DNA from 3 places in the Robinsoniella sp. RHS genome. Region 3 is predicted to be linked to each of the others. Evidence: riboswitches for the same ligand, from Rfam matches in the RefSeq annotation. Region 3 holds a riboswitch; each other region holds the start of a gene.
The links. Region 3 has a riboswitch for cobalamin ahead of RHS_RS04505 (Ig-like domain-containing protein). Riboswitches for the same ligand answer to the same signal wherever they lie in the genome.
Positions count from the first base shown of each region.

Region 1: it holds a riboswitch for cobalamin, as region 3 does, so the genes downstream of both, RHS_RS08595 (energy-coupling factor ABC transporter permease) here and RHS_RS04505 (Ig-like domain-containing protein) in region 3, are expected to answer to the same signal.
Region 2: it holds a riboswitch for cobalamin, as region 3 does, so the genes downstream of both, RHS_RS16375 (ABC transporter substrate-binding protein) here and RHS_RS04505 (Ig-like domain-containing protein) in region 3, are expected to answer to the same signal.

Region 1 covers NZ_JNGB01000016.1:30,625-39,005, reverse strand. Annotated here, with positions in the region: gene cbiQ (cobalt ECF transporter T component CbiQ) at 1-57, opposite strand, end outside; gene RHS_RS08600 (energy-coupling factor ABC transporter substrate-binding protein) at 103-441, opposite strand; gene RHS_RS08595 (energy-coupling factor ABC transporter permease) at 431-1,192, opposite strand; cobalamin riboswitch at 1,342-1,526, opposite strand; gene hemA (glutamyl-tRNA reductase) at 2,274-3,503, shown strand; gene hemC (hydroxymethylbilane synthase) at 3,517-4,413, shown strand; gene cobA (uroporphyrinogen-III C-methyltransferase) at 4,415-5,926, shown strand; gene hemB (porphobilinogen synthase) at 5,978-6,961, shown strand; gene hemL (glutamate-1-semialdehyde 2,1-aminomutase) at 6,961-8,238, shown strand; gene RHS_RS08565 (TIGR01906 family membrane protein) at 8,299-8,381, shown strand, end outside.
Region 2 covers NZ_JNGB01000035.1:23,636-32,016, forward strand. Annotated here, with positions in the region: gene RHS_RS16335 (peptidylprolyl isomerase) at 1-191, shown strand, start outside; gene RHS_RS31200 (hypothetical protein) at 210-701, shown strand; gene RHS_RS16345 (V4R domain-containing protein) at 737-1,270, shown strand; gene RHS_RS16350 (GHKL domain-containing protein) at 1,294-2,367, shown strand; gene RHS_RS16355 (LytTR family DNA-binding domain-containing protein) at 2,396-3,121, shown strand; gene RHS_RS16360 (LytTR family DNA-binding domain-containing protein) at 3,126-3,929, shown strand; gene RHS_RS16365 (HD-GYP domain-containing protein) at 3,997-4,623, shown strand; gene RHS_RS16370 (LysR family transcriptional regulator) at 4,612-5,589, opposite strand; cobalamin riboswitch at 5,667-5,858, shown strand; gene RHS_RS16375 (ABC transporter substrate-binding protein) at 5,975-7,126, shown strand; gene RHS_RS16380 (iron ABC transporter permease) at 7,145-8,173, shown strand; gene RHS_RS16385 (ABC transporter ATP-binding protein) at 8,170-8,381, shown strand, end outside.
Region 3 covers NZ_JNGB01000005.1:20,540-28,920, forward strand. Annotated here, with positions in the region: gene RHS_RS04500 (InlB B-repeat-containing protein) at 1-1,122, opposite strand, end outside; gene RHS_RS04505 (Ig-like domain-containing protein) at 1,218-4,151, opposite strand; cobalamin riboswitch at 4,335-4,549, opposite strand; gene RHS_RS04510 (flavodoxin domain-containing protein) at 4,667-5,149, opposite strand; gene RHS_RS30085 (Ig-like domain-containing protein) at 5,443-8,381, opposite strand, start outside.

The sequences.
Region 1 (8,381 bases), on a different contig from region 3:
TGAAGCATTTGTGTACCTTAATTTTGAAGTATAACATAGCTTATCGATGATAATCATTTTATTAACCTTCCCAATATGTAGTATTTAGGAGAACCCAGTAATTTAAGCTTTGGCCTTTTTTGCTTTACTCAAAGTTCCTTTTCTCTCTTCTCTTTTTTTTGCATGCTTTGTGCGTTCACGCAGCATACCGATGCAATAACCGAATACACCCGCGCCAAGAGCAGCCTGCAGACAGAAGAGAAGACTTTCTGTTTCTCCGCCCGGTGGCTCTAAAAGAGGAGATGCCCAAGGCTGATAATTAGGGTCAATCTGAGTGATTGCTTCTTCAGCAGCGCCATCAGCACCGCCGAATTCTGAGTCCTTATTTAATGCCAGAGGTACTACGGCGATCAATACACAGATTAAAAGCAGGATAATGACTGTTTTTCCTTTACCGCCCATTAACCACACCTCCTTTGAAATAACCAAGATCTGTTAATTCAGATTTGGCATAAGATTCCAGACCAATCATAACGACAGCTGTAATAATACCTTCGATAATAGCAAGTGGAACCTGAGTAACAGCGAAAATACCCATGAACTTCGTAAGGGAAGCCATAAATCCGCCAACCTCCGAAGGGTACGCAATTGCCAGCTGGAAGGATGTAATCATATAAGTAAATAAATCTCCAAGGCATGCTGCCAGGAATACGGATACCAATTTATTTACGTTAAACTTCCGGCACAGTTTGTAGATACCAAATGCCAGGAAAGGACCTGCGATTGCCATAGAAAAAGTATTGGCGCCTAATGTGGTAAGGCCGCCATGTGCCAGCAGAATCGCCTGGAATAATAAGACGATGATACCAATGATACTCATAGCGCTTGGTCCAAATAAGATAGCTCCCAGTCCTGTTCCGGTTGGATGAGAACTGCTTCCTGTTACGGATGGAATCTTTAAAGATGATAATACAAATGCAAATGCGCCTGCAATCGCAAGGATTACTAACACTTTGCGGTGTTCAGCAAGGGTTTTTTTAATGGAAAAAAATCCTGCTACTAAAAAAGGAACACATAACACACCCCAGATAATACAGTATGTAGGTGCGAGGTACCCCTCCATAATGTGCATTGCATTAGCAACAGGAGCAATACCAAAAGCTAATGCAAATGCGCCGGCTAAAACAACCAGTTTTCTTTGTTTCAAACTCATTCTTCTTTCCTCCTACATAAAAAAATCGCCTGATCTTCAAATTAGTTTAGAAGATAGGCGTATGGTCAGAAAATCTTGAAGACGGGCATAGATATCTATGGACATCGACAAAATAATCTGGGCACACCTAGCCATCGTTCGTAACTATGTGTAAATCTCTTATCGCAGGCAGGTCTTCTGACTCAGGCGTTAACATATCAGTTCGTCTTCCCATTCTCTAACAGTGACATTATGAACGAATACTATTCCTATACAGCGGCGCGACCGTGCGGGCATTTCACCCGACTTTCCTATTCTCTGCTTATAAAGCAGCACCTGTCGATATTCAATTATGACAAAATTTTACCATGTACAGTTATAAAAGTCAATAAAATATCTTGACTTTTCCGGCAGATAAAGCCAGTAAAATGAAGAAAAAATACGATGAAGCTGCGCAGTAAATGTCTGCCACTTTTTGTTGTATGGTTATGCACCGATATATGTCTGCTTAAAAGCAACATACCGCAGAATAAACAATAAATATGCAATATGAGATGTATAAAAATAAAACTATTGCAATTATGAAAAATATGTGATATAATAAACCACAAGCGGAAAGAAACCATATCCTACACCACGAATCACCTGCCCACAGGGCAGTCAAAGATCATAAATCAAGTAGATTTCTCTACGAATATTTCCAATTTGCCAAAATTGAATTCAATTCTAAAACAATATTTGTATGCATGTATGTTAATTCATAAATCAGGATGTGCTTTTCTTAAATATAACCGCTGTATTTTGAAAGTCAGAAGGGAGGGACAAGCGATGAATCAAATGCTTATCATTTTTATGATAGGCGGTTAAGAAAAAGTGGCCGTACCGGTTTTCCTGTACGGCTATTTATCCATGAGGAATTTTACGGGATTTTGTATCCTGTTTTATATAGAAAAAGGTACGAAAAGGATTGTATATTTTTAAATTTATTGTTTGATTTTGTAAAATGTTGTGCTATGATGATTAAAGATTGTTACTATTCAATTACAAATTGTTAGAAAATTAGTATGAAAGACTTAAGAAAAAGAATGTTGAGGAATGTTTTATGGGGATTCAGATGATAGGTATTGACCACAGCAGGGCAGTATTGGATGTACGGACAATTTTTTCTTTTACAAAAAAGAGTACCGCCCAGGCTTTCGGGGAACTGAAAAAAATTGAAGGCATACAGGGGAGTATTATTATTTCTACCTGTAACCGAATGGAATTATGGGTGAGCTGCCTGGAAGATTTTAAAGGTTCTTTGTATGAGATTTTGTGTGAGATACGCCAGGTGCCTAAGGAGTTGTACCGGGAATACTTTGTGGAGCGTCGGGAAGAGGAGGCGGTACGGCATTTGTTCGAGGTATCCTGCGGGCTGAAATCCAAAATTTTAGGCGAAGACCAGATCATAACCCAGGTAAAGGATGCGCTTTCTTTTGCCAGAGAACACTATGCCACCGATAATGTCCTTGAAATATTGTTCCGCATGGCGGTTACAGCAGCAAAAAAGGTGAAAACCAATGTGACGATGTCTACTGCTAACCAATCCGTGATTCATCAGGCGATAGAAGTATTGAAAAAGGAAGGATATACATTTCGTGGTAAGAAATGCATGGTCATTGGGAATGGCGAGATGGGAAAGCTGACGGCCACGGTAATGTGTCAGGAAGGTGCTGATGTAACGGTTACCGTAAGGCAGTATCGCAGCGGTATCGTAGAAATTCCACATGGCTGCAGGAGAATTGATTACGGAGAACGTATGTCCCTGTTTGGAGAGTGTGACTATGTCGTCAGCGCAACAGCAAGTCCTAACTATACACTAAAAGAACATTGTGTCAGGGAGGCGGACGTCTGTCATGATATGGTGCTGATTGATCTGGCAGTACCAAGGGATATTGAGCCGTCGGCCAGAGAGCTTCCCCATATAAAGTTATATGATATTGATTATTTTCATATAGATATGCAGAATGATAAATTAAAAAAGAATATCGAAGATGCCAGAATGATTCTGCAGGGTCAGATCAATGAATTTTTTGAATGGTATGAATGCAGGGACATGATTCCCAAAATTCAGGATATCAGGAACAGTGCCGTAATTGATTTGAAGCTACGCATCCAGAAGATTTTAAAAGATCTGCCGGTGGAGCGGGATATTCAGACTAGTTTACAGGAAAGCATTGAGTCTGCGGCAGGGAAAGTGGTGAATAAAATGATGTTCGGACTGCGGGATGAAGTAAGTAAAGAAACCTTCCGGGAATGTGTGGAAGGATTAAATAAAGTATATGAAAGCTAGAGGGGAAAGTAATATGGGCAGAAGTATATGTATCGGCAGCAGGGAGAGCAGGCTTGCTGTAATACAGACGGAGATGGTTATGGAGCATATCAAAAATAACCATCCGGAAATAGAAGTGGAAATGCTGACGATGAAGACCACGGGGGATATTATTCTGGATAAAACCCTGGATAAAATCGGCGGCAAAGGTTTATTCGTAAAAGAACTGGACAAAGCGCTTTTGGATCGAAGAAGTGATATGTCTGTTCACAGTTTAAAAGACATGCCGATGGAAGTGCCGGATGAACTGCCAATCGTAGCTTATTCGAAAAGGGAAGATCCAAGAGATGTGCTGGTACTGCCAAAAGGCGCTGCGCAGTGGGATTCTTCTCTTCCGATAGGATGTTCCAGCCTGCGCAGAATCCTGCAGATGAAAGAAATATTTCCAAATGCGCAGTTTAAGACCGTACGTGGGAATGTTCTGACGCGCCTGAAAAAACTGGATGATGGAGAATACAGTGCACTTCTTCTGGCAGCAGCCGGTCTTAAGAGGCTGGGATTGGAAGAGCGTATCAGCCGGTATTTTGAGCCGGAGGAGATGATGCCTGCAGCAGGTCAGGGGATCCTGGCAATTCAGGGAAGAGCCGGAGAAGACTACGGATTTTTAAAAGATTATGCAGATGAACAAGCCGGTTACGCAGCAGAGGCAGAACGGGCTTTTGTAAGAGAATTAAACGGGGGATGCAGTTCTCCGGTAGCAGCACATGCAGTTGTAAAAGAAGGAAAAATTACCCTGACAGGGCTTTATTATGATGAAGAATCAAATACTTATCTCAAGGGCAGCAAAGTAGAGACTGTCTCAAATGCCGCGAAAGCGGGAGCAGCTTTGGCAAGGGAATTGCGGGAGCAATACAGAAAGGAAGGCAACTGATATGGCAGGAAAAGTTTGGCTGGTTGGCGCAGGGCCATCCGACCCGGGATTATTTACAATAAAAGGAAAACGGGTATTAGAAGAGGCGGAGGTAGTCGTATACGATGCACTGGTTGGACAGGGTGTGCTGGGGATGATACCCTCATCTGCAAAACTGATCGACGTTGGTAAACGTGCAAATCGTCATACCATGCCTCAGGAAGAAATAAATCAGGTTTTGGTAAAAGAGGCATTAGGCGGAAAAAAGGTTGTAAGACTGAAGGGGGGAGATCCCTTTTTATTTGGACGGGGCGGAGAAGAACTGGAATTGCTGAAAAAGAATGGCATTCCATATGAAGTGGTTCCTGGTGTTACAAGTGCATTGTCGGTTCCTGCATATAATGGAATTCCAGTAACCCATAGAGATTTTTGTTCCTCGTTACATATTATTACAGGTCATAAACGACAGGGGCAGCCATATGATATAGACTTTGAAGCACTGGTAAGAACCAGGGGAACTTTGGTATTTCTCATGGGAGTAAGTTCTCTGGGAGATATTTGCCGGGGGCTTATGGATGCCGGAATGAATGGGGATATGCCGGCGGCTATTTTACAAAAGGGAACTACTGCCAGACAAAAACGGATTGTAGCTACGGTAGCTGATCTGGAGAAAGAAGTAGAGCTTCAGGGAATCGAAACGCCTGCAATTATAGTAGTAGGCAAAGTATGTGCATTGGCAGACGAATTTTCCTGGTTCGAAGATCTTCCGCTGGCAGGCAATAAGATTCTGGTAACGAGGCCAAAGCAGCTAATGTCTGTTATGAGCGAGAAACTTCGTAAAAAAGGAGCAGAGGTATTAGAACTTCCTGCTATACGCACGGAACCTGTCCGTACAAATGAGAAACTGAAAAAATGTCTTCGGGACATGAAGCAGTATCAATGGGTGGTTTTTACCAGTCCTACCGGAGTACAGGTGTTTTTTGACAAATTAAAGGAAGAAAAGATAGATATCCGAAGTCTGGCAGAGACGAAAATTGCAGTTATCGGGCAGGGAACCGGAAAAGCACTTGAAGACCGGGGCTTTTATGCAGACCTCATGCCGGAAATCTATGATGGAAAAACGCTGGGAGCTGCCTTGGCAAAAGAATGTACCGGAACAGAGAAAATTCTGATACCAAGAGCCAGAATGGGCAGTCAGGAATTACTGGCTGAGTTAAAAACGGTAAAAGGAGTTCAGATTCAGGATGTGGCAACCTATGACACGGTTTATGAAACCCAGGAACTGATCGATGAACAAAAAGAATTTAAGCAGGGTAATATAGACTATGCAGTCTTCACCAGTGCGTCAACGGTCAGAGGATTTTCTCAGGCGGTCAAAAATATCGATTACACCAAGGTAAAGGCAGTATGTATTGGAAAGCAGACCGCGGCAGCTGCAGCTGAACTTGGGATGCAGACTGCAGTAGCCAGAATGGCAACAATGGACAGTGTAGTGGAGTGTCTGGAAGAGCTTTGTTCGACAGAGCGTGTTTAAAAAATACCGTATTGCATCAATATTTATAAATCAGAAAGAAGAGATTATAAAATGGATATGTTAATCAGGCCAAGAAGAATCAGAGGAAATGAAGTATTAAGAAAGATGGTGCGCGAAACCAGGATGGATAAATCATCCTTGGTTTATCCGATCTTTATACGGGAAGGGGAACAGATAGAAGAAGAAATTCCCTCCATGGAAGGACAGTATCGCTATAGTGTGGACCGTATGAATTTTCAACTGGAACGATTGAATAATGCCGGGGTAAAAAGTGTGATGTTCTTTGGCATCCCGGATGAAAAAGATGAAGTGGGAAGTGGAGCCTATGATGAAAATGGGATTGTGCAGAGGGCGCTGCGGGAAGCCAGGAAAAACTTTCCGGATATGTATCTGATCACAGATGTCTGTATGTGTGAATATACTTCCCATGGCCACTGCGGTGTTCTCCGGGGGCAGGATGTGGATAACGATGCAACGCTTAAGCTTTTGGCAGATACAGCGCTGTCCCATGTTGAAGCAGGAGCCGATATGGTAGCGCCTTCAGACATGATGGATGGAAGGGTGCGTGCCATACGTGAAATGCTGGATCGTGCCGGGCACCTGAATACCCCCATAATGTCATATGCGGTAAAGTATGCCTCTGCATTTTATGGGCCGTTCCGGGATGCAGCCGGTTCTGCTCCATCTTTTGGTGACCGCAAAACATACCAGATGGATTTCCATAACCGGAAAGAAGGAATCAAGGAAGCGCTTCTGGATATAGAGGAAGGTGCGGATATTATTATGGTAAAACCTGCAATGTCTTATCTGGACATGATATCGGAAGTTTCTAAAATAGTGAATGTACCGGTAGCAAGTTACAGTGTCAGCGGGGAGTATGCAATGGTAAAGGCTGCTGCTAAAATGGGATTTATCGATGAAGAAAAGATTATCCAGGAGATGGCAGTCAGCGCGTATCGTGCAGGAAGTGATATTTATATTACATATTTTGCTAAGGAACTGGCGAAAATGATGGATGAAGGGAGAATAGGCTAATGACAAAATCAGAATCTCTTTTTAATGAAGCCGTAAATTTTATTCCGGGCGGAGTGAACAGCCCTGTGCGGGCATTCGGTTCTATCGGGGAGGCACCACGATTTATTGAGCGTGCAGACGGTGCATATATGACAGATGTAGATGGCAACAAGTATCTGGATTACGTATGTTCCTGGGGACCAATGATCCTGGGACATAATCACCCGGAAATTCTGAAAAGTGTTCTGGATGCCTGTAAGGATGGTTTGAGTTTTGGTGCTGCAACCCGCAAGGAAGTAGAAATGGCAGAACTGATCTGCGAGATTGTGCCTTCGATTGAAATGGTGCGTATGGTAAACTCGGGGACAGAAGCCGTAATGAGTGCAGTTCGTACAGCAAGAGGATACACCGGCCGAAATAAAATTGTAAAGTTTATGGGATGCTATCATGGACATTCTGATGCTATGCTGGTAAAAGCAGGATCCGGGGTCATGACAAGCGGTGTTCCGGACAGTGCGGGTGTTCCGGCAGGATGCACGGAAGATACTCTTTCTGCAATTTATAATGATTTGGAAAGCGTAAATGCTTTATTCCAGGAGATGGGTAAAGATATTGCTGCTATCATTGTGGAACCGGTAGGAGCCAATATGGGCGTTGTACCACCATCAGAAGGATTTCTTAAGGGCCTTCGCGAACTGTGTGATAAATATGGCAGCCTTTTGATTTTTGATGAAGTCATCACCGGTTTCCGTCTTGCGCTGGATGGGGCACAGGGATTCTTCGGGGTAAAGCCGGATCTGACAACATTTGGAAAAATCATAGGAGCCGGTATGCCGGTTGGAGCATATGGCGGAAGAAAAGAAATTATGGAAATGGTTTCACCTGTAGGAGCTGTCTATCAGGCGGGAACATTGAGCGGAAATCCGGTGGCAATGGCAGCAGGACTGGCACAGCTTCACATCTTAAAGGATCATCCGGAAATTTATACGAATTTAAATGCCATGGGTGATTGGTTCTATGCAGAAATTGACAATATATTAAAAGAAACCAATGCAAACTGTACGATCAATCACGTAGGTTCGCTTGGATGTGTATTTTTTACAGAGAATCCGGTAGATAATTATGCTTCTGCTAAAACATCGGATACGGCAGAATTTGCCCGTTATTGTAAATATATGATGGGGCATGGGATTTATCTTGCACCTTCACAGTTTGAAGCAATGTTTTTATCAGCGGCTCATACAAAGCCTGAGTTAGAACAGACACTGGAGATTATCAAAGCTTATTTTGCAGGATAGTGCTGCATTTTCAGACGCGATTTGATATAGAAAAACGCGTGCTGGAGGAAAGAAGATAATATGAAAAAAACCGTAAGCAACTGGGTGCTGGCATTGATTTATATGTTATTTATTATCTCTTGTTCGGTAATACTGACATTGAA
Region 2 (8,381 bases), on a different contig from region 3:
ACCAGACAGCATTAGATACTTATATGAAGATTGGCGGAGCTTACTATCTGGATTATAAGAGTACCGTATTCGGTCAGGTGATCAAAGGCCTGAATGTAGCCGAAGATCTTTCTAAGGTTCATGTAGACGCAGTAAAAAAACCAAAGCAAGAGCTGGTGGTTAACAGCATTGAGATAAAAGATAATCTGTAGTAAAGGAGGTACCGGTACATGCAGAGAAAACATGAGCAGATGGGTGTGCGCAGATGGAAAAAGGGGGTATTGTGGGGCGGAGTGTGTATAATCGTGTGTCTGGCAGGTGGATTTCACATATATGAAGGTTACAAACTGGATCAGAATGCAAAAACAGGGGTACCTGTAATAGAAGACCTGCAAAAGAAGGCGGATACGGAAAATTTCCGGTTTCAGATATTGGCGCATCCTCAGTTTGAAAGTGCAGATGAAAAGGGAGAGGTTATGATTACAAATCCGGCAGAGAATCCCTACAAGATGTCTGTGAAAATAACACTGGATGAGTCTGATAAAGAAATATATGCATCCAAGATATTAAGTCCGGGTGAGCGGATCCGCTTTGCCAGATTATCAGGCCATCTGGACAAAGGAGAATACCCGGCAACAGCTGTCTTTTCTGTTCTGGATCAGGAGACGGAAGAGGTGGTAGGGGCAGTGGAAGCAGGAATGATAATCACTGTGAAAAGCTGAAGAAAAGTTAAATATAATGAAAAGAGATGACAGATATGCAAAAATATGAAAGCAAAAAACAAAATATATATTCTCTCGATGTTCTGGGAGATGTGGAGACAGGAAGAAAAAACCTGGGGCCGGAGATGCCCGTAATTGTCTATCGTTTATTTATGTACAGTATGAGGGATACATTGGAGCAGCAGTATGGGATAGAAAAAACAGTTCAGATCCTGAGGATCTGCGGTAAAAAAGCCGGTATGGAATTTGCAGAAAAAGTGCTGGATCTATCGCTGGATATGGATACATTTCTGATCCACCTGCAAAAAACTCTTTCCGATTTTAAAATAGGGATTCTGAGAATGGAATCCTTTGATGACAAAAAACGCAAGGCGGTATTTACTATCAGTGAAGATGTGGACTGTTCCGGACTTCCGATACTGGGGATGGCAGTTTGTAACTATGATGAGGGATTTCTGGATGGCATTTTGGAAAAATATACGGGGAATTCCTACACGGTTACAGAAATAGACTGCTGGGCAAAGGGGGATCGTGTCTGCAGGTTTGAGGCTGTGGAAGGCAGCAATTAAGATCATGAAAACAGGTGACGTTTATGGATAAAAATATAGAACGGATGCAGAATTATGTAAATCATGTTCTCTATGACCATCCCTCGGCTTATCTGGATCCGGAGCAGTTCGACCCGCCGTACAGGGAATTTTCCCAATCATTACTGTTTTTGGGGAAATCTATATTGGACATGTATGAATATATCTGTGAAATGTCAGATGGGGTGCTGGACCGGCAGATGGAAAGACAAAATCCGCTCCTTGGGCCTTTAAAAGATTTACAATCGAAACTTAGCCATATTACATGGCAGACCAAGCAGGTGGCAAAAGGAAATTTTGATATCCAGATCCAGTATCTGGGAGAGTTTTCGGAAGCATTTAAAATGATGGTGGATCAGCTGAGAAAACGCGCTGAGATAGCAAGACGAAATGCGGAGATGGAGAAGCAGATTCTGGAAACAGAAAAACAGCTTCTGGAACATGAGATGGAAAACCAGGTAAGGCATTATAAGTCAATCGTGAACATGAATCAGGAAATAAGGGCATACCAGCACGATATAAAAAATCATTTATTATGCCTGGGAAGCCTGTTAGAAGACGGCAATACAGAAAAGGCAAAAGAGTATCTGAAAGGGATCTCAAAACAGGTATACCACAATGAAAAGATTGTACATACGGATAATTACATATTAGATGCCCTTATATCAGAAAAAGCCCAGATAGCAAAAGAAAAAAATATCCGGTTGACAATGGATCTGAAATTGAAGAAAGAACTGAACATACAGCCGGCAGATTGGTGTGCAATTTTTGGAAATGCTTTGGATAATGCCATTGAAGCATGTGAAAAGGTAGAAGAAAGTAAAAGATATATCCATGTAGTTGCATACTGTGCGGGGAGCCTGCTGAAAATTAAAATAGAAAACGCAATGCAGGGAACCATCGAAGTCAATGGCAGCGGGTTTGAAACTACCAAAAAAAGAAAAGAGTATCATGGATTTGGATTAAAGAATATAGAAAAAACAGTACAGCGTTATGACGGCATCATGGAACTGACTACCGAAAAAGGAATATTTATTATGCAGATACTGCTTTGCGATATTATGAGCCAGGCTGTTTAAATATTTAAAAGAGACAGGGAGTGATATTATGGTAAATATTTGTTTATGCGATGATAATACCGTAATCTTGGAAAAATATGAAGCATGTTTGAAGAAAATTGCTGAAAAATACAATCTTGATGTTTACATTAAGTTATTTACCAGTGGTGAGGAAGTCATTGATTATTTTGAAATATTTTCAGAAAGCCATATAGATATTATTTTTATGGATATAATTATGGACAGGATGAATGGTGTGGAGACTTCAAGGATGCTGAGAGAAAAAGGATATAAAGGAGAAATTATTTACCTAACCTCCAGCAAAGAATTTGCGGTAGATGCGTATGATACTTTTCCCTTCTACTATTTAATGAAAAGTGAATACTCAAAAAAACTGGAAGATGTGTTCCTTCAGGTAATGGGACGTAAGAAAGAAAAAATTAAAGACGGAATATTATGTAAAAAAGGCAGTGTGATGAAGAGAATCCAGCTGGATGATATTCAGTTTATGGAAGTTTACGGGAGAAATATCATCATACATATGCAAAAAGATGTGTTTGAATTTATTGCGAATATGGAAATAATTGAAGATAAGATTAGAAACAAGGGATTTTTAAGAACCAGCAGGTCTTATATTGTAAACTTAAAATATGTGAAAAATATCATGAAAAATAAACTGGAAATGTATTCCGGGGACATGGTTCCGCTGAGTACAAAGAATAGTCTTGCAGTAAAAAAAGAAATTTTACAGATAAATCCGGATAGTTGGAATTAATATTATGATTAACGAAACAGAAAGCAGGATGGTGACCATGAAAGATATGTCAGATTCCGGTATATCTGCGGATGAGAAGACACTATATATTTTATTATGCAATGCATCCTTTTACCTGCTGCAGGTTTATGAGAGCCTGATCCGGTATGTAGCACACAAGTATGGATATCAGACAAATTTTCTTGTATATGAAAATGGAAAAGAAGCAGTTTTCTGTAAAGATGACTGGATGCAGGAAGTAGATATTTTAGTGATTGGATGGGAGCCAGGAAGGATGAAAGGAATAGAAATCGCAAGGGCTTTTCGTGAAGATCAATGCCAGGCCCAGATTCTTTTTCTGGGCAATCAGAAACAAGATATTATAGAATCTTATGAAGTGAATCCATTCTACTATTTTATCGAAAATGAGGTTACTCATAAGAAATTTGAATTGGTTATGAAAAAATGTTTTTGGGAGATTGTGAGAAGCAAGAAGAACTCCCTGCAATTTATCAGCAATGGGAAAATACAGCGTGTTCAATTAGAACTTATCGTATATCTGAAAGTGGACCACCGTATGATTAGTATAACATGCAGGGATAAGAGAGAGATTCTTTTTTATGACAGTTTAAAAAATATTGAAGAGAAAATAAAAGATGACACATTTATGAGGACTCACAGAGGATATATTGTGAATCTGAAATATGTAGATTATTTAGATAAAAATGAATTGTTTTTAAACACCGGAGAATCAATTCCTATTGCCCGAAAATATAAACAGGAACTTGTAGAACGGATGATGGATCAGGAAAAGAATATACTGATCTGATCATAACAATAGAAAGCCGGTAAAGCAGGCTTTCTGTTTTGAAATGAGCGGTAAAGGAGGGAAACGCATGCAAACACTAACAATAAATACAATGCAGAAAATTATATTAAGATTGTATCAAAATCTGCCAAGAGAGGTCTATATTCATCAGAGTTTTACAGCAAAGAATGCCTGCCAGCTTTTTAAGAAATCCAATGAAGAACAGATCTATCCGGATGAAATCGCACAGATTTGTCTGGAAGGCATAAGACTGGGTGCACTTTATCATGATGCCGGTAAGATATTGGTACCGAAAGAAGTACTGTGCAAAAAAGATCTGCTTACGGAAAAAGAACGCTCTATGATTTACTGGCACGCGCTGTATGGCGGAGATATTGCGATCAGCTTGTTAAAGGAATCACATCATAAATATCGGCAGACAGTATGGGCAATGGCGGAGTACCATCATGAGCGCTGGGATGGTCAGGGTTATCCGAAAGGCCTGAAAGGAAAGAAAATCCCTGTAGCGGCAAGAATCTGTGCAATAGCAGACAGTTATGATGCCATGATAAGCTGCCGTCCCTATAACAAAGACATTTCAAAGGAATATGCCTGCAATGAAATAGAGCGTAATGCAGGGAGCCAGTTCGATCCCCTGCTGGCAAAATTGTTTTTATCCTATCAGAAACAAGAAGATGCGGTTTTATGTATCTGAGGATTTAACCGGGGAAATTTGATCTGTCAGTTTCACAGACGCATTCTGAATCAGTGCCACGTCTTCCAGCAGAAAATCCAGATATTTTTCTCCCAGAGTGGTTTTGTTATGACCTTTTTTCTTGATGTAGCCAAGATGCAGCCTGCTAATTTCCTCCTGGAGCGGTTTGGCAAGGATTTCACCCATGCCTTTGTGGAAAGTATCGGCATTGCTGTTGGTTAAATCGGGTCCTATGCTGAAACAATCCGTTTTTCGCACCAAGGCAATCTTAGTACAGCGGTCACAGACATGGACATTTTTATTCAAAATGTTAAAAAATAAAGGCTCTTCTGTGAAGTGTGAGGTTTTTGTCTCCTGATCATAGGTGACAAAAGGGAAATCCTCCAGGTCTTTTAATGTGATCCGGGATTTTCCGGAAAGGGGATGGCCGTTACGGAAGAATACGTAATTCTGCATCAGGGCAATTTCATGGAACTCAATATCATAGGAAGTTAATAATGTCTGAAGTGTACGAAGGTTGGATTCCTGTATTGCCAAAATGCCCAGTTCGCTTTTGCTGCTGGAAACATCATGGATCACGGAATTTGTATCACATTCCCGTATTGCCATATCATAGGTATTAAAATCCAGTTCTGATAAAAACCGGGTAAATGCCCGAATAGCGAAAGGAAGATGCTGGGAAGATACAGAAAAGCGCATTGGGATAGAATTTCTGGCTCGATAGCGCTGTTCCAGATACTGTGTCTGTCCAACGATTTCCTTTGCATACCGGATAAAATCTTCTCCGTCATAAGTCAGGGTTATGCCGCGGTTGGTGCGGTGAAACAGTGTAATCCCCAGATCCTGTTCTATTTCTTTTACGGCTGTAGAAAGTGTGGATTGGGAGACAAACAATACCTGAGCGGCTTTTGAAAATGACTGGTAATTAGATATTTCAATAATATATTTTAAGTTCTGTAAGGTCATGACCGTATCCTCCTTTGGTTTATACTATCAAAAAAATTGATAGCAGGCAATAGAAAAATACTTTTAGATAAGCGGTTGTATTAATAAAGTTGATATGTTATATTAAAAATAGTTTAAGCAGAATATTTTATGGAAGCCGGTCTGAAGCCGGCGCGGTGCCGCCACTGTAGGACGGAGCTGTAACAAAAATGACACTGGAGGAAACTCCGGGAAGTCTGTTGCAGCAGTGAAGTCGAGCCAGGATACTTGAATATTTTGCCGGAACCCTTTATTTAACGAAACATTGAATGAGGGTATAGCAAAGGGGAGTACCTCTCTTTTTTGCATATCCTTTTCTGATGTTCGGAAAAGGATTTTTTTAATTTAGAAAAGTGAGGATAAGAACATGAAGAAGGAAATGCAAAAGAACAGCACAAGCAAACTGACAGGCAAAATTGGTAAAAAGGCAGCAGCTGTGATCCTGACAGCGGCTATGTGTATGTCACTGTTTGCCGGATGCGGGCCGGGAACAAAAACAGGTGAAACGAATGGGGCGCAGGGAACCGCTGCAGAGGAAGCTGTCCGGGAAGTAACGGATGCGGCAGGAAATGTAGTAAAGGTGCCGGCAGATATTTCAAAAATTGCAGTAACGCCGCTGCCCTGGTCGTCCGTTATCTATGCGATAGACGGAAGTTCTGACCGAATGGTTTCCATTAATCCAGGAGCTATGAAGGCATATACCGGTAATTTCTTTGAAAAGCTGGACAGCCATTACGGCACACTGGATACTTCCAGTATCGGGAAAGATTTTTCAATCAATATGGAAGAAATGGTAAAGGCAGGCGTACAGGCTGTAGTCATCTGGGATTATCAGACAGATGAAGCGAAGCAGTTGAAGGATTTGGGAATAGTTCCGGTCATGGTGAAAAACGAAACCGTTGAGGAGCTGCAGAACAGTTTTAAGGCAATCGGACAGCTGCTTGGCAAGGAAGACAGGGCACAGGAATTTATTGATCTCTATGGGAACACCTATGACCGTATCAAATCTTATCAGGACAAGACAGCCGGAGCTGAAAAGCCAAAGGTTTTGTATTTAAGGAATACCGAATTAAAGCTGCAGGGAAATGATAATTTTATCAAAGAAGCGTTGGAATTGGCAGGAGCAGATAATGTGGCAGCCGATATCTCTGATATTACCATGGAAGAAATAATAAAAATCAACCCGGATATTATTTTATTGAGCTGGTTTGATGATTTTGTCCCTGAGGATTTATATGAGAATAAGATTGACGGTCAGGACTGGAGTAATGTAAATGCCGTAATCAATAAAAAAGTGTATAAGACGCCCCTGGGAATTTACCGCTGGGATGCTCCCGGTGTGGAAACCCCTCTGATGATGATGTGGCTGGCAACGTTAATACAGCCGGATATTTTCTCCGATATCAATATAGAACAAGAAGTGAAAGATTATTTCACTAATTATTTCCAATATACATTAACGGATGAGGACTTGGCACAGATCATGAGTGACGCGGCTAATGCAGACAGTGTAAAATAGAAACGGGAGAGGCACCTTATGGAATCAAAAATAAAAAAGAAGAAAACCTATGGGGTGATTTTAACTTTCATGATATTGCTGCTGCTGGCACTGACAATAATGGCGATTGGATTGGGGAGATACTTTATCTCTCCAATTGATGTTATAAAAATAATTTTTTCAAAGATTCTGGACATTCCCCAAACATGGGAGAAGCAGGCGGAAGGAGTTGTTTTTACGCTGCGGCTACCTCGTATCCTGGCGGCGCTTCTTGTAGGAGCAGCGTTATCCTTATCGGGTGGATCTTATCAGGGAGTTTTTAAAAATCCATTAGTGGCACCGGATATGCTGGGCGTATCCGCAGGCGCCTGTGTCGGGGCATCTTTGGCAATTTTGTTTCAGTCAAATCAACTGGTAATCCAGATAGCTGCTTTTGGAGGTGGAATAATAGCCGTAATGGCGGCCACTGCAATTCCCAGATTTATCCGGAATAACTCCATGATGACTTTGGTGCTGGCAGGGGTAATTGTGGGAGGACTGATGAACTCTGTATTAGGGCTGCTAAAATACCTGGCAGACCCGGATACACAGCTTGCATCCATAACCCACTGGCAGTTAGGAAGTCTTTCCAGCATAGTGTGGCGGGATATTATTTATGCAGGACCCGCGATTATTGTGTCTATGCTGGTATTATTGCTGATCCGCTGGAGGATCAATATTCTTTCCCTGGGAGAAGATGAGGCAAAAACTCTGGGGACAAATATAAAAAAATCCAGAGGGCTGGTTATATTTTGTGCTACGGTTCTTACAGCCAGTGCGGTATGTATCAGCGGAACAATCGGATGGATCGGTCTGGTCATTCCACATTTTGGAAGAATGCTGGTGGGGCCTGATAACAGAAAACTGCTTCCGGTTTCTGCAGTACTGGGTGCCATATTTTTGCTGTTGATTGATACGCTGGCAAGAAATTTAACCAGTGCAGAGCTGCCGCTTTCTATCTTGACAGGATTAATTGGAGCGCCGTTTTATTTTTACTTATTATTAAAGCAAAGGATGAAGCTGTCATGATTTTAGAAGTAAAAGACCTTGCATTTTCTTATCATAGTGATCATAGCCGGATGCTGTTTCAGGATGTTAATTTCACTCTGCAAAAAGGAGAAATCTTCTCCATTTTGGGAGCGAATGGTGCAGGAAAATCCACTCTTCTGAATTGCCTGGCTAACTTATTGCGTCCGGCAAAAGGACAAATATTATTAAACGGACATAATCTCACTGA
Region 3 (8,381 bases):
TCCGTCATCTCCTGCTGTAACGTGCTTGAATCCACCCGATCCCGGTGAAGCACCACTTCTGGAAGCCCAGAAAGTTAGAAGGGCATCAATCATATTATTGGTATAAACTCCATCCTGAACCATCCCTTTCTGGATAAAACTACAGCTTTTACCGATGTTCGGCAGTTCTACATCAGATGATTTTGGATCAATCCCCAGTGCTGTCAACGCCACAATCACCTGTACCGTAGATTCTGCATTTACATTTCCCCATCCTTTAAATGCTCCATTTGCCGCTTGTAATTTACTTAGCTCAAAGATTCCCCGTTCTACCACTTTCTTAAACTCCATATAAGAAACAGCTGAACCGGTTTTCTCATATTTAGCCTGATCTAAATAATAAGGTGCCAATGCCTGAAGAGCCATTCCTGTCATATCCGGGTCAGGAACATTGCCAGTCAGCGCAAATCCTCCTTTTGAACCATCCTTATGTTGTAATTCTAACTTCAAAATAAATTCCAACAATCTGCCATAGTTATTTACGTCCCCAGGTTCTGCACCAATCGGATTCTTAATAAAAGAATACTCTCCGGTGTTCATAGCAATTACTTCCCAGATCGGACCGTTAAGCCCCTGCAAATACGAAAATTGGTATGAGGAAGAAAATTTATCAATAAAATTATATCCTCCCACATCCGTTATATCATATCCAAGTGCACTCAGCGCCAGAATCACTCTGGACCATTCTGTCGATTTAGCAAAATGTAATACACCATCCCTATCAATCACATATTGCTCAACCCTTTTCAGATAATCATTAAAATATCCATCTTCAATATAATTCATATAATCTGCGCCAATATACATCCCTCGCAGCAAATCCATAACCGACCATTCTCCGTTATTGGTTCCTACGCTGGGTTCTTTTACATGCTCCAGTATATACCTTGCGCCCGCATTAATATAAAATCTCACTCCCGGCTGCTGATCTTCCCAGAATCGTATCTCCAGATTTTCATTAGCCTTATTCGGATCCCACGCTTTCGCCTGTACTTTCAGGGATGTAACCGGTACAATGCCAAGTACCATGACAACTGCTAATACCAGGGCAAGTACCCTTTTACAAAAACCTCTCCATTTCATAAACTTCCTCCTTCTTCCCTGGAGCGTGTTCGAAATATTACTGTACTGAAAATGGCATACAGCTTTCTATTATGAATTTTCAAACACCCTCTGAATCAATTTCCTTTTATAACCTTAATTTTTACGGTTTTAGATTTGCCATTTTTGCTTCTCACCTTAATCTTGCAATGTCCTGCTTTCTTCGCCCTTACTACGCCTTTCGAATTTACAGTAGCTATTTTTTCATTCGACGATTCAAAATAAATTTTTTCCGTTGCCGTAATTGGTTTTCTGACAACTGTAATCGTTGCCTTTTTCCCTTTTTTCAGGCTCATACTGCTCTTATTTACTTTGATCGATTTGGTAACAACTCTGCTTTTTTGTACGTTTACCCTGCAGACTGCTTTTACACCACGTTTTGTCTTGACGGTAATTTTAGCAGTTCCTTTCTTTTTTGCTGTAATTTTCCCACTCCTTGTAACCGTTGCCACTTTTTTATTTGAGCTGGTCCAGGATACAACCTTGTCTCCTTTTCCAATGCTTTTAACTTTCACTACTTTGGTTGATTTTTTCACCTGCAGAGGAATACTGCTTACATTTAATTTCACATAGGCTTTTGGCTGTGGTACCGGTTTTGGGGGCTGCGGAACAGGCGGTGTTGGAGTCGGCGGCGGCGTTGGCTTTGGTTCTGATTTCTTCTGAACGGTTATTTTACAGGAAGCCGCCTGATCACCGGAATATACCGTTATATTCGCAGTACCTAAAGATTTTGCCGTAATGGTGCCACCTTTGACCGTTACAATCCTTTCCTGATCGGATACCCATATAAACGGATCCGTAGCATTTGCCGGTGATGTTTTAATCGGTAATGTTAAAGTTTTTCCTTCTTCCAGAGATATTTCAGATTGGGAAAATGACAGACTGTTTACGGAAACTGCTTTGTCAATCACTTTTACCATAGTACTGGCACTGACTCCGCTTTTATCTCCGTATGCCGTTATCCATACCGTACCGTTTTTCTTCGCCATCACCAGACCTTTTTCATCTACACTTGCAATGGAAGAATCTGAGCTATTCCATCTAATATTTTCCGTATAGTTATCCGGCGATACGGTTAATAATAAGTTTTTAATTTTTACGCCGCTGACGCTGGACAGGGAAAAACAAGGGGAACTGATACTGATTTGCTGCAACGGTATTTCCTTTACGGTTACCTTACATGTTTTGCTAAATGCCCCTGACGAAACCGTAATATCCGCCTCCCCTTCGGCTATTCCCTTGACAATCCCGGTCTTACCCACGGTCGCCACTTCCGGATCAGATGTTACATAAGTCCAGGTAATGTCATCTGTTGCATCCTCAGGAATACTACTTGCCTTTAATGTCATTGTGGCACCTTTTGTTAATTCCATGGATTCCATGCTAAGACTCATATCCGTCATAGGAATCTCTTTGACATTTACTGTACAGGAAGCTTCAAAGCCATTGCAGACAGCCGTGATAATCGTCTCACCGGTTCCTTTCCCCACGACCAGACCTTTATCATCCACGGTTGCGGCATTTTCGTTAGAAGAAGACCATCGTACTTCCCTGCTGTCCGATGTATTTGATGGCAGATAGATTACTTCCAGTTCACTTTCCTGTTTTTTCAGAATGTCCAAATGATCCGCACTCAGGTCAATCCCGGTCATAGGGCTTACCGGTACCGTAATGGTACAGGATGCCTGCATATCTCTATAACTGGCTGTAATCTGTGCCACACCCGGACTTACAGCCGTTACCACTCCGCTTTCTACCGACACCACTTCCGGATCACTGGATGTCCAGTGGAGATTAACTGGAAAATGAGTTTGTTCCGGCTCCACTGCCACCTGCAGCTCTTCACTTTCATTAATCATAATCTCTTTATCTTCTGTCAGCATTTTTATAGCAGTTACTTCACCAATCAATGTTTCTTCCAACATTTCTGATGTCTCATCTACCACATTTTGCTCTGCTCCGATATTCCTCATGACCTGGTTCGCCTGATTTACCATCTGGCTGATCTTTGGGTCATTCAGCAACGCTTCCCTATTTGCTGCAGAATTTATACTGGCAAGCAGATATGTCAGACGGTCTTTGTCTGCTACCAGATAATAATCATCAATATCCCCACCACCCATTGCACCGGAGCCGCCGATCTCAGAACCATATCCTACCGTGAACTGTACGCGTACCACATCTCCATCTGACAGATAAGTATCCGCAAATCCTACATTTGGGAATACATTATTCAGACAATACATCCAGCCGCTCATACGGCTAAAATTAAATTCTCCCAGTTCTCCGTCAATAAAAGCAGTTGGATCAAAGGCATTGCGCACTTCATCAACAGTTGCCACCGTAGGCTCTAAAGCCGCATCCTCCAAAAATCCAGATGGAAGATTCTGAATTTTAGATAAATAAAAGCCGGTATCCAGGCTCCCCGTATATACCATATCAAATCCATTTTTTTGAATCAGCCGCTGGAGTACACGAACGGAATTCTCACCTTCATATACCGGTACCAGAACCGGTTCAATCAGATAATCTTTTGAAATCGTGAAAAGTTCGATATCAAAAGCCGCATATCCTATACAATCGCCTTTATCTGCCGCCTGATAGGTAAAATGATATTGAATCTCATTTTCTGCTTTGTCTGCCTTAAATCCCCTGACAATAATAACGTAGCTGCCATCTGGCTTTCCTGTCATATTCAATAAATAGCTGGTCTTTTTCTTATCATTCCAGCTCACCTTCAGTGCTTCTCTGTCATTGGGCATATCTTCATTGTACAGAAATGCCTCTGAATCCACTTTGTTATCTCCGCTGTCCCTTGCCCAGACATCAAATGTTCTTTTGCTTGACCGCTGGATAAAACCATCCTGTAAAGTCGTTTTCAGCATGATTACTTCTTGCTGACCGGAACCTGTTTCATCCGCCCGAACAATCATTACCGGAATATCTGTTATCAACAGCAGCATGACAATCATCCAAACGAAAAATTTCTGAATCACTTTTTTCTCCCTCATTTCATTTCCTCCTGAATTATGTATCATATTTTTTTACACAAAAATAAAAGCCTTCCTGTGTGTAAACAGAAAGGCTTTTATATTATAATCAAATCGGATTCCCATCCTCTTTATTCCATCATTCTAATGCACCAAACATTAAATCGCGGTATAAAAACAAATCTGCTTCCTCATCCCGGAAATACAGCAATCTGTTTTTACGGCAGGTATCCTGACTCCGCTTCGACCTTAGAAACGCCTTCTCAGCAGCTATCTGTACAGCGCCAATGGCATATTGTTTCCTCGTCCACGTTACAGTAGAGGTGACTGTGCCGGAATTGAACCGGCTTCCCTATTATCACTTTCATGGCAGATTCTGAAAAACTGCATGAAAAATGACCGCAATTAATATTTTGTTTATGAAATAATACTATCTCATTGATATGGGAAAGTCAATGAATTTCTTTGGATAATTGGTATCTTTTTTATATTTTACCTCCAAAACTATAAAAATATTTTTCTTTTAGCAGCTTCATTTAAGAACATTTCTTATTTAGAAAATCAGCTAATCCATCTATATTTTTATATAGTATTTCATTTTTCTTAGGCTCCAGTTTCGACACCATGGCTGTTAATTTTTTATCGAAAAATCCCATTTTATGTTGACGAAGTTCACCTCCCATATTTACTGTTTTTTCAGCATGCTTTCGCAGCGAAGCGGGGAAATTTTTGATGAAGAACCCACTTTCCTGATCAGGTGTTGTACAGCACATAAATAAAATAATATTTTTTGTAAGCAGGCTTTGCAGATTCTGTTCACAAAAAACTTTTACTTCTTTTTGTATTTTCCCTATGTATATGGATCCGCCGATGATAACCCAGTCATATTGCTGCAAATCGACGGATCCGGCTTCTTTTAAATTTATTGTTTTTACTTCCTGGTTCAGTTTATCTTTGAGATAGTTGCTACAATCCTCTGTACATCCATATTTACTTGCATATAGTATCAATATTTTCATACACTTACTCCTATACACTTATTTTTTAGTTGTTGGTTTTTGGTTTTTGCATATACTTAACACTGTTAATTTAATTTATATCGTTATCATATCCTATTATTATCTATTTGTCAATAAGGCCTGCAAAAATTTTATTTTGATACTTTTAGTCACTACATACAAAAACTGCACGATCCGAACCGCAGAGAAAGAATTCAAATATGGATATCACCATAGATTGATTCATCATTTCTCTGCAGCCAGATCGTGCAGTCATATTTTAATTGTTTTAATTGGAATTTCGTGTTAAAATTTTATTTTTTGTTACTATTTATAACTTTCACTCTTACCGTTTTCTTCTTTCCATTTGACGTACGGATAATAATCTTACATTCTCCTTTTTTCTTTGCCCTTACTACTCCCTTAGAACCTACCGTCGCAACACTAGGATCAGAAGATTTAAATGTAACCTTATCTTTCGCCGTAATTGGTTTAAGTGTTACTGCTAATTTTGCCTTTTTACCTTTTTTCAGCTCAAGCTTTTTCATATTAACAGAAATAGAGGACACTTTCACCTTGCTTTTCTGTACGGTTACTTTACAGGTTGCTTTGGCTCCATATTTTGTAGTTACGGTAATTTTCGTATTTCCAGGTTTCTTCGCTGTTACTTTCCCTTTGTCCGATACCACCGCATATTTTTTATTGGAACTCTTCCAGGAGACCACTTTATCCCCTGCTGCCAATCCAGATACCTTAAGCGTCACCCGCTTTTTTAACTGTAATGGTAATTTTGTTGCATTTAATTTCACATTTGCCTTTTTAACAGTAACTTTACAGGCAGCAGACTTACCGCTTCCATCTTGTGCGGATACTGTTATAACAGCAGTTCCTGCAGATTTTGCGGTTATTTTTCCATTTGCGTCAACTGTGACTGCCTTTGTATTATTGCTCTTATAGGTTACTGATTTGTTTGCGGCATTGGCTGGTGTCACGGTTGTTTTCAGCAATTGTACCTGGTTAGGATACATAGATATGGATGCTGTCTGTAATGTAACTCCTGTAACCTTTACTACTTCCGGCGGTACCGGTTTTGATAAATCAGCCAGAGTTTTTTCTGCAGCTGTTAAGACACTGTAATTGCTGACATATTTTTTTGCTGCATCTGCAAGAGCTTCATATGCAGCTCTTGCTTTTTCTATTGCCGCTTTGCTGTCTTTTGTTACCGGACCAATTGCTTCAATAAGTTTTTCTACCGGCGCTGCTGCTGCTTTCAGCTCATCTACTGTGACATTTTCAGCAACAAGTGCATCGGAAAGCTGCCAGTAGTTTATGACATATCTACGTAAAGAATTATCATTTAATTCTTTGAAAGTACTATTATAGGTTTCCATAGCACTATTTAAAGCTTCGTAATATCCTTCCGTTCCTTTTTTCGCTAATGCATTGTCAATTGTTGTTTTTAAGGTGTTTATAACGGATGTATCCTGGGCTGAGAACTCTGCACGATAGTCATATATATAACGCATTCCATTCAGATATCTCCAGGCAGCAACTAAACCATAACCTCCCTGATCTGTTGCCATGGAATTATATACTCCGTTAGATGCCGCAGCATTATCCGGATCATAATCAAAGGTATGGCAGAATCCACCGGACTCTAATTTGTACCGTAAAACACCGTCAATCAGGGTATTTCCATTTTTAATAAAGCGCTGGTCGGTCAAAGGATCTACTCCCACAGAAATAATAGCAAGCAGTACCTGAGACGTACTTTCCATATTTCGTGTTCCCCAGGATAAGTAATCACCCAGATCTGTCTGCAATGTCCCCAATCTGTTCAATGCTTCATCGATTGCTGTACGAACCGTTTTGGTTACAGTCTCACCACTTGCCAGATTTGTGTAAGTATATTCCGTATCATCCCAGTAATAGGCAGACAATGCCTGTACTGCCATAGCTGAGATATCAGGATCAGATACCGCTCCCCACAATGCCCATCCGCTGTAGCTTCCATTTTCACCGTCCTTCAGCTGTCTCTCCAGAATATATTTGATCAGATATTCATCAGAGTATTTCATTTCAGCGGGACGGGTGAAGTCCTGAATATTCATTGCTATCAATGCAAAAATCGGTCCGTTAATTCCCTGCCTTGAGGGGTCTACAACAGCATTAAAGGCTCCATCATTGATTAGATTAATTCCATTGCCATTATAAGTTCCAAAATCAGTAACATCGCCTCCGATTGCTGCGATTGCAAGTGCAGCACGATGCCATTCTGTCACTTTATTATCATCTAATTTTCCATCGTTCTCCGCATACCTTTTTTCGATATTTGCTTTCATTGCTTCCATGTAAGCGCTGTAGCCTTCATTATTTTCACCATCTTTATAATTCAGGTTTACGCTTCCATCGGAATTAACCGTGCCAAAACGTCCCATTGTAAATGCAGCCCAGTCGGACCAGGTTGAACTGGCACTCTTCAGGAATGGCTCGCTTCCCAGTACCAGGGTACCATCACCATCTCTGTCCCGGCGTGCCTCAAATGTCTGTGTAATCCATCCCGGCAGATTTTCTTCCAGGTGATTCCGTATAAATTCTACGGACACTGTATATTTCTTTGTTATTCTGCCATCCTTGGATATAACCGTATAAACAACCGGCTTCGTTAAATCCACTTCTTCTTCCGATTTTGGGGAAACTGTGGCACCATCACTTAATTTGATGACTGGTTTCAATTTCGTAAGATCCGTATTTTCAGGTACGCTTACAACAATTTTATCATTTGTAATATTCCCTGTTCGACCGTTAATTGCAAGAGATGAAATATCCGCCAGATATCGTTTTTCTGTTGTTTCTGTGTAATGCTGCCTGATCTCAACGTTATCTTTAAATTCACCATTTTTAAATTCAACTTTACCATTTTTGCAGCCATCTGCATCTTCTTTATCCGGTAAGCTGATAATCACATTTCCGGAAAAATAATCGGTATTTGAGATCGTCGTTGCTTCGGTATAAGTTTTTCCGTTAATGGTAAAGCCTTCGAATTTGTAATAATTATCTGCATTTTGATTGATCTCACCGGACATGCCAAAGTATATACGTTCTACGTTGCCTTTTGGCATTTTGCCATTTTTAGCTCCAGCTTCCTCAGGAATAATTCCTGCATCCTCAGGACCGTAGCACCATTTTGCAGATACATTCCATACGTCGGTACCTGCCTCAAAGGTATAAAACGCACTCCACTGGGCAGTAA